Regions from separate parts of the Promicromonospora sp. NPDC023987 genome, predicted to be linked through region 2. Evidence: riboswitches for the same ligand, from Rfam matches in the RefSeq annotation. Region 2 holds a riboswitch; the other holds the start of a gene.
What was found. Region 2 has a riboswitch for FMN ahead of ribD (bifunctional diaminohydroxyphosphoribosylaminopyrimidine deaminase/5-amino-6-(5-phosphoribosylamino)uracil reductase RibD). Riboswitches for the same ligand answer to the same signal wherever they lie in the genome.
Positions count from the first base shown of each region.

Region 1: linked by a shared signal. The riboswitch ahead of pnuC (nicotinamide riboside transporter PnuC) and the one ahead of ribD (bifunctional diaminohydroxyphosphoribosylaminopyrimidine deaminase/5-amino-6-(5-phosphoribosylamino)uracil reductase RibD) in region 2 are both predicted to bind FMN.

Region 1 is NZ_JBEZZF010000041.1:46,487-51,370, forward strand. It holds gene AB0F40_RS17935 (alpha/beta hydrolase) at 1-257, opposite strand, end outside; gene AB0F40_RS17940 (LLM class F420-dependent oxidoreductase) at 347-1,276, opposite strand; gene AB0F40_RS17945 (disulfide bond formation protein DsbA) at 1,366-1,983, opposite strand; gene AB0F40_RS17950 (hypothetical protein) at 2,007-2,201, shown strand; gene AB0F40_RS17955 (helix-turn-helix domain-containing protein) at 2,272-3,021, shown strand; FMN riboswitch at 3,100-3,237, shown strand; gene pnuC (nicotinamide riboside transporter PnuC) at 3,352-4,035, shown strand; gene AB0F40_RS17965 (Gfo/Idh/MocA family oxidoreductase) at 4,055-4,884, shown strand, end outside.
Region 2 is NZ_JBEZZF010000045.1:21,976-26,859, forward strand. It holds gene ribB (3,4-dihydroxy-2-butanone-4-phosphate synthase) at 1-108, opposite strand, end outside; gene AB0F40_RS18705 (riboflavin synthase) at 105-773, opposite strand; gene ribD (bifunctional diaminohydroxyphosphoribosylaminopyrimidine deaminase/5-amino-6-(5-phosphoribosylamino)uracil reductase RibD) at 773-1,900, opposite strand; FMN riboswitch at 2,021-2,155, opposite strand; gene rpe (ribulose-phosphate 3-epimerase) at 2,405-3,067, opposite strand; gene AB0F40_RS18720 (hypothetical protein) at 2,975-4,468, shown strand; gene AB0F40_RS18725 (transcription antitermination factor NusB) at 4,518-4,884, opposite strand, start outside.

The DNA.
Region 1 (4,884 bases), on a different contig from region 2:
GCACCGAAGGTGCCCTCCGAGGTGTCGGTCGGGTAGTAGACGGTGCCGCCGCCGAAACCCTCCGCGCCGGCACGCGTGACGACGGCGACCCCGATCTCGAACGAGCCACGCGGAGCCTCGATGCTCTCCTCGGTCGGATCGGGGCCACGCTGGTAGTCGTCGTCGGTGGCGGCTGCGGCCGGGACCGCTACGAGGGTCCCCGCGGTGAGCGCGGTCGCCGCGAGAGCGGCGCGGAGGGCACGAGAAAGGCTCTGCATGGAGTTCTCCTGGGGTGTCGCAGGAACCGGCCGACACCGACCCTAGGAAAGATCCCTCCATGCGGCCTGCGCTGGGTGTTATTCGACCGTCAGCCGAGCTGCGGACGCACCTCGCGCGCGATCAGGTCGAGGTGGTCGAGGTCCGCCAGGTCGAGGATCTGCAGGTAGACCCGCTGGATGCCGTCGGCCTCGAGAGCCTTTAGCCGGTCCACCACCTCGCCGACCGTCCCGGCGACACCGTGCTCACGGAGCTCGCCGGGCTCCCGGCCGATCGCGGCGGCCCGCCTGCTGAACTCGGCCTCGTCCTGACCGACGGCGGCGACGAGCGCCACCGACTGCACCATCGACTCGGGCGCACGCCCGACCTCGGACAACGCCTTCTCGATCACCCTCACGCGCGGGCCGATCGCGTCGATCTCCGGGAAGGCCTGGTTGTACTCGGTGCCGTACCGCGCCGCCAGGGCGGGCGTACGGCGCGGACCGCCGCCACCGACGAGCACGGGGACGGGCGACTGCGTGGGCTTTGGCAGGGCCGGCGAGTCCGTGAGCTGGTAGTGCTCACCGGAGAAGGAGAACTGCTCCCTGACCGGGGTCTCCCACAGCCCGGTGATGATCGCGAGCTGCTCCTCGAGGAGGCCGAACCGCTTGTCGGGGAACGGGATGCCGTAGGCGCTGTGCTCGGCCTGGAACCAGCCGGTACCGAGGCCCAGCTCGACGCGGCCCCCGGACATCTGGTCCACCTGTGCCACCTGGATGGCGAGGACGCCCGGGTGCCGGAACGTCGCAGAGGACACGAGCGTGCCGAGCCGCACGGTGGAGGTGTCGCGGGCGAGGCCGGCCAGCGTGGTCCACGCGTCCGTAGGGCCGGGGAGCCCGGCACCGTCGCCCATGGCGAGGTAGTGGTCGGACCGGAAGAACGCACTGAACCCGAGCTCCTCCGTGGTCCGGGCGACGGCGAGCTGGTCGTCGTACGTCGCACCCTGCTGGGGCTCGGTGAAGATGCGCAGATCGAGAGTCATGCCTCAACGATGCCACGGGCTGTGCGCGTGATCGTCGCGGCCGCACGACCGTTCGGGGCGCGACGATCGCGCCCACGACGAAGGGGAAGTCAGTCGAACACGGGGTCTGTGGTGCGGGAGCGCTTCAGCTCGTAGAAGTACGGGTACCGCGCCAGCGCCACCGCGGCGTCGAACAGGCCGGCCGCCTCCTCGCCGCGCGGGACGCGCGTGAGCACGGGGCCGAAGAACGCGACACCGTCGACGTGGAGGGTCGGCGTGCCGACGTCGTCGCCGACCGGCTCCATACCGGCCTGGTGGGAGGCCGCGAGCGCCGCGTCGTGATCGGTGGACGTCACCACCTGGGCGAGGGCGGCGGGGAGCCCCGCCTCGGCCAGCGCCTCGGCCGCCACGGCGTCGAAGTCCTTGTTCCGCTGGTTGTGGATGCGGGTGCCTGCCGCGGTGTAGAAGGCGGCGAACGCCTCGGGGCCGTGGTCGGCCTGGACCGCGGCGGCGACGCGGCCGATGCCTCGGGAGCGCTCGATCTTCGCCCGGTAGTCGTCGTCGATGTCCCTGTCCTTGTTGAGCAGGTACAGGCTCATGAGCTTGAAGGTCAGCTCGAGCTCGCGGTGCTGGGCGACCTCGAGCGCCCACCGGGACGTGATCCAGGCGAACGGGCACATGGGGTCGACGTAGACGTCGACGACGGGCTTGGCAGCGATCTCGGTCACGCACAGCAGACTACGCTCGCTGCGTGACCGGGATCCGTTGGGCAAGTCTCGCCACCGTCGTCGGCGGTGGGGTGATCTTTCTGGTGTGCCTGGTGGGGGTCGTGCTGGGCCATCCGTGGTCGGCGGTACCCGGTGGTCTCGCCCTGCTGCTGGCCGTCCGCGAGGTGCGCTACCTGCGCAGACTCCGGTCCGGCAAGATCGCGGGACGGGAAAATTAGCGCCATGGATACCCGGTACCGCTCAAGGTCCCTTCACGCGGCCCGGCGAGCACGGGGTAGCCTGCCTGGCATGACCGCCGTCCGTACCCACACGCACGCGCAGGCAGTAGACGCTGCGGTGGACCTGTTCACCCGGCAGGGGTACGAGGGGACCACCGTCGAGGAGATCGCCGACGCCGCCAAGGTCAGCCGGGCCACGTTCTTCCGCAGGTTCCGCTCGAAGGAAGACGTGGTCTTCGCCGACCACGAGCTGCTGCTCGAGGAGGTGGTGGTGATGCTCGCCGCCACCCGCCCCGACGCCCGCGCCAGCGAGGAGTCCGGGCACGACCTCGGCCGCGCCTGGGACCCCGACGTCGACCCGTACCTCGAGGTGTGCCGCGCCGCACGCATGGTGTTCGACCACCATGTGGGCCAGCGCGACACCTCGCTCGCCCGGTACGCCCTGCTGCAGCAGGTCCCCGCCCTGCGCGACCGGGAGCTGATCACCACGCACCGCTACGAGCGGGCGTTCACGCACTACCTCAAGGACACGCTGCCGCCGGAGCGTTCTGCGTCGACGGCGTCGATAGCGTTCGCCGCCTCCGTCGTCGCCGTGCACAACGCGATCCTGCGCCGCTGGCTGCGTACGCCGTCGCTCGAGCTGCGGCCCGAGCTCGAGGAGGCGTTCGCCGACCTGCGGCGGGCCGCCGTCCTCGGCACCGCCGGCCACCCGCTGGCCGACGGCGGAGCCCCGGTCGGCCGCCGCGTGGTGGTCACCGTCGTCGAGGGCGGGGCCGGGCCCGACGAGGTGGCCCGCGCCGTCCGGGACGCGCTCGTCTGACACCGGGCGGGACAGGCGTCCCGCGCGGGAATGGGGCCGTGGCATCCTGTGTTCCGATAGTCAACGTGCAGCAGATGCACACGTGCTCCGGGGTCGGTGAAATTCCGAGCCGGCGGTGATAGTCCGCGACCCGGGTCGCTCCTTCGGGAGGGGCTCGGTTGACCTGGTGAGATTCCAGGACCGACGGTTAAAGTCCGGATGGGAGGAAGCACGTGCGGCGCGCGCCGTCACCCCTCGGGGTGCCGTCACCGCGCCGTCGTCGGCGCCATGTGGCGCGCCGACCCTCACCCCGGAGTCCCCGTGTGCGGACTTTCGGAGAGGGAAAGAGACATGGACTGGTTCCGCGCCGCCTATGACGCGACGTTCCTGGTCGCCGACCAGCAGATCTACTGGCGCGAGGTCATCGGCAACGTGTTCGGGCTCGCGTCCGCCCTCGGTGGCCTGCGCCGCAAGGTGTGGGCCTGGCCGGTGGGCATCGTCGGGAACGTCCTGCTCTTCACCGTCTTCATGGGCTCGTGGTTCGGCGACGCGACGCGGGCCGACATGCTGGGGCAGGCCGGCCGCCAGATCATGTTCATCGCGGTCTCGGTCTACGGGTGGTACCGCTGGCGTCAGACGCGCCGGCTCGGCGGCGTCGGGACGGTGGCTGTGCATCCCCGCTGGGCGTCGTGGCGGGCCCGGGTCGGCCTCGTGACCGGGATGCTGGCGGGCACGCTCCTCCTCACCCCGCTCTTCCGGACCCTTGGCTCCTACGAGCCGGTCTGGGCCGACGCGTGGATCTTCATGGGTTCCGTGCTCGCCACGTACGGCATGGCCAAGGGCTGGGTCGAGTTCTGGCTGATCTGGGTGGCCGTCGACCTGGTCGGGGTTCCGCTGCTGTTCTCCGCCGGGTACTGGGCGACCGCGCTGATGTACGTGATCTACGGCCTGTTCACGCTGTTCGGGTTCTTCGCGTGGTGGCGCATCAGCCGCCGTGAGAGCGCGGCGCCGGACGAGGTGGTGGCAGCGGCCTGATCGCGTACCGTCGGCCCTCGTGACGGCACAGGAGCGCACCGCCAGGATCGGGATCGTCGGCTCGGGCTTCCGCGCCCGCACCATGCTGCGGGTGCTGCAGGCGCTGCCGGACCACTTCGAGGTGGTCGGCGTGGCCACCCGCAACGCGGCGGACCGCGAGGAGCTGGCGGCGCGGGGCCTCCCGGCGGCGGGCCTGCCGGGTCTCCCCGCGCCCGCCTACGCCACGGTGGCCGAGCTGGTCGCGGGCGGCCGTCCCGACCTCGTCCTGCTGACCCTGCCCGCCGGCGCCGCGCAGCCGGTGATCCGCGACCTAGCCGCCTCCGGCGTCCCCGTGCTGACGGAGACGCCGGCGGCCGGCACGGTCGAGGAGCTCGCGGCCCTGCAGCGGCTCGTGGACGACGGCGCCTGCGTGCACGTCGCCGAGCAGTACCACCTGGAGCCGCTGGTCGGGGCGCAGCTCGCGGTCGCCGCCTCCGGGCTGCTGGGCGAGGTGACGGACGCGCACGTCGCGATCGCGCACGACTACCACGGCCTCAGCGTGCTGCGCCGGGCGCTCGGCATCACGTTCGAGGACACGGTGATCACCGCGCGGCGCGACGCGCGCCGGGTGCTGCCGAGCCCCAGCCGTGCGGGCGACCCCGAGGACCTGGACCTCGTCGACACGGTGCACGCGACCGCGTGGCTGGACTTCGGCGACCGGCTCGGCACCTACGAGTTCGACGACGTCCAGTACCGCTCCTGGGTCCGCTCCCCCGCGCTTTCGGTCCGCGGTGAGCGCGGCGAGCTGCGCGACGACGTCGTGCGGCACGTCGGCGGCGACGGCCTTCCCCGGCGCTCCACGCTGGAGCG
Region 2 (4,884 bases):
GCCGGCAGCCAGCTCGGCGAGGGCCTGCTCCACGAGGCCAGAGCCCGGCCCGGCCACGAGCCGCTCGTCCACGACGCCAACGGCGCTCGCGGTGTCCCGCGCGCTCATCGTGCGGCCTCCGTCGCCAGGTCGCCGAAGGCGGCCCGAGCACTCGGTGCGGGAGCGCCGGTCGTGCCCGTCGCCAGCAGCCGCTCGACGTACTTCGCGAGCACGTCCACCTCGACGTTGACCAGGTCACCCGGGGTGAGCCGGCCGAGCGTCGTCGCGGCGAGCGTGGTCGGGATGAGCGACACGCCGAACCCCTCGTCCGACACCCAGGTCACGGTCAGCGAGACCCCCGCGAGGGCCACGGAGCCCTTCTCCGCGACGTACCGGGTCAGCGTGCCGGGCGCGCCGAACGCGAGGTCGTCCCAGCGCGGTCCGGGCGTGCGGCCCACCAGCGTCGCGACGCCGTCGACGTGCCCCTGAACCACGTGCCCGCCCAGCCGGCCGTTGGCGGGCAGGGCGCGCTCCAGGTTGACCGGCGCACCCGGGACGAGGCCGCCGAGCGAGCTGCGGCGCAGGGTCTCCGGCATGACCTCGGCCACGAACGCGCCGTCGGCAACCGAGGTGACGGTGAGGCACACCCCGTCGACGGCGATCGAGTCGCCGGGACGGGCGTCCGACGCGGCGAGCGGGCCCACGACGGTCAGGACCGCGTCGGACGCGTCGTCGCCGTCGGGCCGGGCGATCGCGACGACGGAGCCGAGCTCCTCGATGATTCCGGTGAACATCAGATCTCCTCCTGGGTGGGCCGGACGGGCCGACCGTCCTGTCGTGGCTGGTTCGTTGTGGGCTGCGCGCGGCGCGCGACCATGAGCACGTCGTCCCCGAGCCGGGTCACGTCGTGGGTGGTGAAGCGCGCCGCCGCGCCGATGGTGGTGATGCCGAGGTCCCCTACGACGGTCGGACCGGCGCCGAGCAGCACCGGCGCGACATAGGCGTGGAGCTCGTCGACGGCGTCGGCGGCCAGCAGCGCGGTCGCCAGGGTCGGGCCGCCCTCCACGAGGAGGTGGCGTACCTCGCGTTCCGCGAGCCGGTCGAGCACGGCTGCGAGATCGTGCTCCGGCAGGTGCAGCAGCGCGCCGCCGGGCCCGCGCAGGCGGGCGGCGTCCGGCACCGGGCGGCGGCCCAGCACCACCCGGAGCGGCTGGTGCTCGAAGAGCCCGCCGTCGATCGTCCGGGCGGTCAGCGACGGGTCGTCGGCCAGGGCGGTGCCCGTGCCGACCGCTATCGCGTCGACCTGCGCACGGACCGTGTGGGCGTGGGCACGTGCCTGCGGGCCCGTGATCCAGCGGCTCGTCCCGTCCGCGGCGGCGACCCTGCCGTCGAGGCTCGTCGCGAGCTTCAGGGTCACGTAGGGCCGGCGGGTCCGGACGGCGTGCAGCCAGTGCCGGAGCAGCTCCTCGCCCTCGTCCGCCAGGGTGCCGGTGGTCACCTCGATACCGGCGGCCCGCAGCTTGGCCGCCCCGCCGGTCGCTACCGGGTTCGGGTCGCCGACCGCCACGTGCACGGCGGCGACGCCGGCGTCGATCAGGGCGTCGGCGCAGGGCCCGGTGCGGCCGTGGTGGGCGCACGGTTCGAGCGTCACGACCGCCGTCGTACCCCGCGGGTCGATGCCGCGCGAGCGTGCGGAGGCCAGGGCCGCAGCCTCAGCGTGCGGGGTGCCCGCACCGCGGTGGAAGCCCTCGGCGACGGTGCGGCCGTCCGGGTCGAGGAGCACGCAGCCGACACGCGGGTTCGGGCCGTGTGCCGGGCCCTGGGCGGCCAGCGCGAGGGCGCGGCGCATGGCGCTCTCGACCACGGTCGGTGCGGCGGATACCGCCGCGTACTGCGCGGCGCCCTGCGGTGCCTGGGTCATGCGGTCCTTCCCCGAGCTTCGGCGCTCCGGGGGTGGACGACGGGTGCGCGGACGAGACCTCTCGGCCCTGCCCGCGCGCACGACGTCACGGCGACGCACGCCCCAGGGGGCGACGACGCCGCACGTGCTTCCTCCCATCCGGACTTTCACCGTCGGTCCTGGAGTTCCACCAGATCAACCGGCCCTCCTTGCGGAGGACGCGGGTCGCGGACTGTCACCGCCGGCTCGGAATTACACCGACCCCGGAGCACGTGTGTGCGTACTGCTGCTTGCCAGCATGCCATATCTGGCCGGGCGACCGGCATGGTCTGCGTCACACCGTGGGCCGGTGGTGCACTGCCTGCACGGTCCGGGTGTGATGTGGGTCCGCTTGGCACACTTTTTCTCACCAGACCACGTCGAGAATGACCTGAGGTACCGAATCCGGCCTCGTTCGGTACCTCAGGTCATTTTCGAACCGGACCTTGCTCCCCCTCCCAGCCTGGCACCGCTCACCCCGCCGTCTCAGTGGGTGTGCTTGGCCGCCAGCTCGCGCAGCGTCGCGATCTCGGCCGGGATGTCCTCGGCCCCGTACACCGCCGACCCCGCGACGAAGACGTTCGCGCCCGCGTCGGCCGCTCGCTCGATCGTGTCGCGCGACACTCCCCCGTCGACCTGGATCCAGACGTCCAGACCCGACTCGCTCACGGCCTCCCGCGCTCGGCGGATCTTCGGCAGCGTCCCCTCGATGAAGGACTGCCCGCCGAATCCCGGCTCGACGGTCATCACGAGGATCATGTCGATCTCGCCGAGCAGGTCCAGGTAGGGCTCCACCGGCGTAGCGGGCCGCAGGGCGACCCCCGCCCGCGCACCGAGCTTCCGCAGCTCCCGCGCCAGGCGCACCGGCGCCTGGGCCGCCTCCGCGTGGAAGGTGACCGACGCCGCCCCCGCCTCCGCGAACGCCGGTGCCCACCGGTCGGGGTTCTCGATCATGAGGTGCGCGTCGAGCGGGACCGGGGACACCTTCGCGAGCCGCTCGAAGATCGGCAGCCCCAGCGTCAGGTTCGGCACGAAGTGGTTGTCCATGACGTCGACGTGCGCGTAGTCGGCGTCGGCGATCCGGCCGAGGTCGCGCTCGAGGTTCGCGAAGTCGGCGGACAGGATGCTCGGGGCGATGAGGGCTGCCATGACGTCAGCGTAGAGCGCGACTCTCGGCGTCACCGAACCGTGCCACCCGACCTCGCCGCCGAACCCGAGGTGCGCGCGCCAGGTCTCCTGAAGAACGATCACATCTGCACGACACAGTTCAGCCAGGACGAACTGTTCGGGACAGGCCGCAGACCCGGCCCACAGCCGAACGTGGCTCACGTTGACCTCCTGCCGCTACGCTCTCGCCGTGGACCGTGCCGACAGCCCAGAGGACGGCGGGCGCCTCACGCACCGGCGGTCGAGATGACTCGCCGCCAGAAGGAAGCCCGCAGGGCGATGGAGCGTCGGATCGCGGCTCAGTCCGCGGCTCAGTCGAAGCAGTCGGTCCCGGAGAGCTCATTCTGGGAGAAGTTCCGCACCGGCCTCGCCACCATGCGAACCAATCTTTCCAAGGCTCCGACGAGGGTCTTGTCGGCCAGTGCCGTCGCCCTCCTCGTCTTCTGGATCCCGGTCGCCTGGATCACCGTTGATCACCTCGTCACGCCCCTGATCCTCGATGTTCGCGGCGTCACCGTCGAGGCGTTCGTCGACCAGCGTTTCTACGGCAGATCCAGTCATACGCTCGATGTTCAGACCCTTGAGGGTCCACAGTTCTCGACCACCCTTGAGCACTGGCCGCGCGGCCTCGAGGTCGGTGACCTGTTCAACCTGACCTACGACCCGCAGCAGCCGAACCGAGCCACCGCGGAGGACGCGCCCTGGATCGACGCGACCGTCATCCAGTTCCTCTTCCTGGCTCTGCTCATACTCCCGCTCGGACTCCTGCTCGTTCCGATCGCTCTCGAGCTCGCCCGGCGTGGGTGGAGCCGCGCAACGTCGCGGCGCGGCGCGGACAGCACGGATGCACCGGGTACACGACCCCGGGACATGCAGCGCGCGTACCCGGCCGCGGTCCGGTACCTGCGCAGCAACACCGAAACCCAGCCGGCGATCATGACATTCGCGGTGTTCGTGCTGATCCCGGCGTTACTCGTCCTCGGTAGCGGAACCTTGGCCGTGGTACAGGTCGCAGAAGCGGCTGCGCTGCACCAGCGAGGAGGCTCCGGTACGGCGATCGTCGACCGGACGAACACGGTCTCCGGATGGGGCGAACGCGTTGAGATCCACTTTGTTGCGCCCGCCGAGCCACGGGTCAGGCCTGTGCGAACGACCGTCACGAACCTTGCGGACGTGCACTTCGAGGGCGAGCGCATCAAGATCGTCTACGACCCCGAACATCCGGAGAACGCTGTTGAAGCGGGCGCTGTCGCATGGGGCTGGTCCGAGTGGAACGCAATCTTCTTCTTCGTCGCTTCTGCAGCGTTCGGGGCGGTGAGCTTCCCCGCCGTCGTCCCGCGTCTTGGCCGCGCGGTGCGTCGCGACCAGCCCACGATCGGGTAGGCGACCCGGTTCAGCCACCCAGGCCGCTCGGCCCTCGCACCCGTCCGCGCTACGCCGTGCGCCGCAGCAGCGTCAGGTGCATCGCGTCCGTCCCGTGGACGTGCGGCCAGAGCTGCACGTCGTCGCGGTCCGCCAGGGGGATCTCGTCGGCGGCCCCGCCCGCGCGCACGACCGACCGCACGGCGGCGGGCGTGTCGAGCCGCTCGACGTCGTCGCGCTTCTTCAGGACGTCTGACACCACGAGCTGCGTCTCGGCGAGGTGCGGGGAGCACGTCACGTAGGCCACCACTCCCCCGGGCCGCACGGCGTCCAGCGCCGAGGCGAGCAGCTCGCGCTGCAGCGCGGTGAGCGCGGCGAGGTCCGACGGCGTCCGCCGCCACCGGCTCTCGGGCCGACGGCGGAGCGCGCCCAGCCCG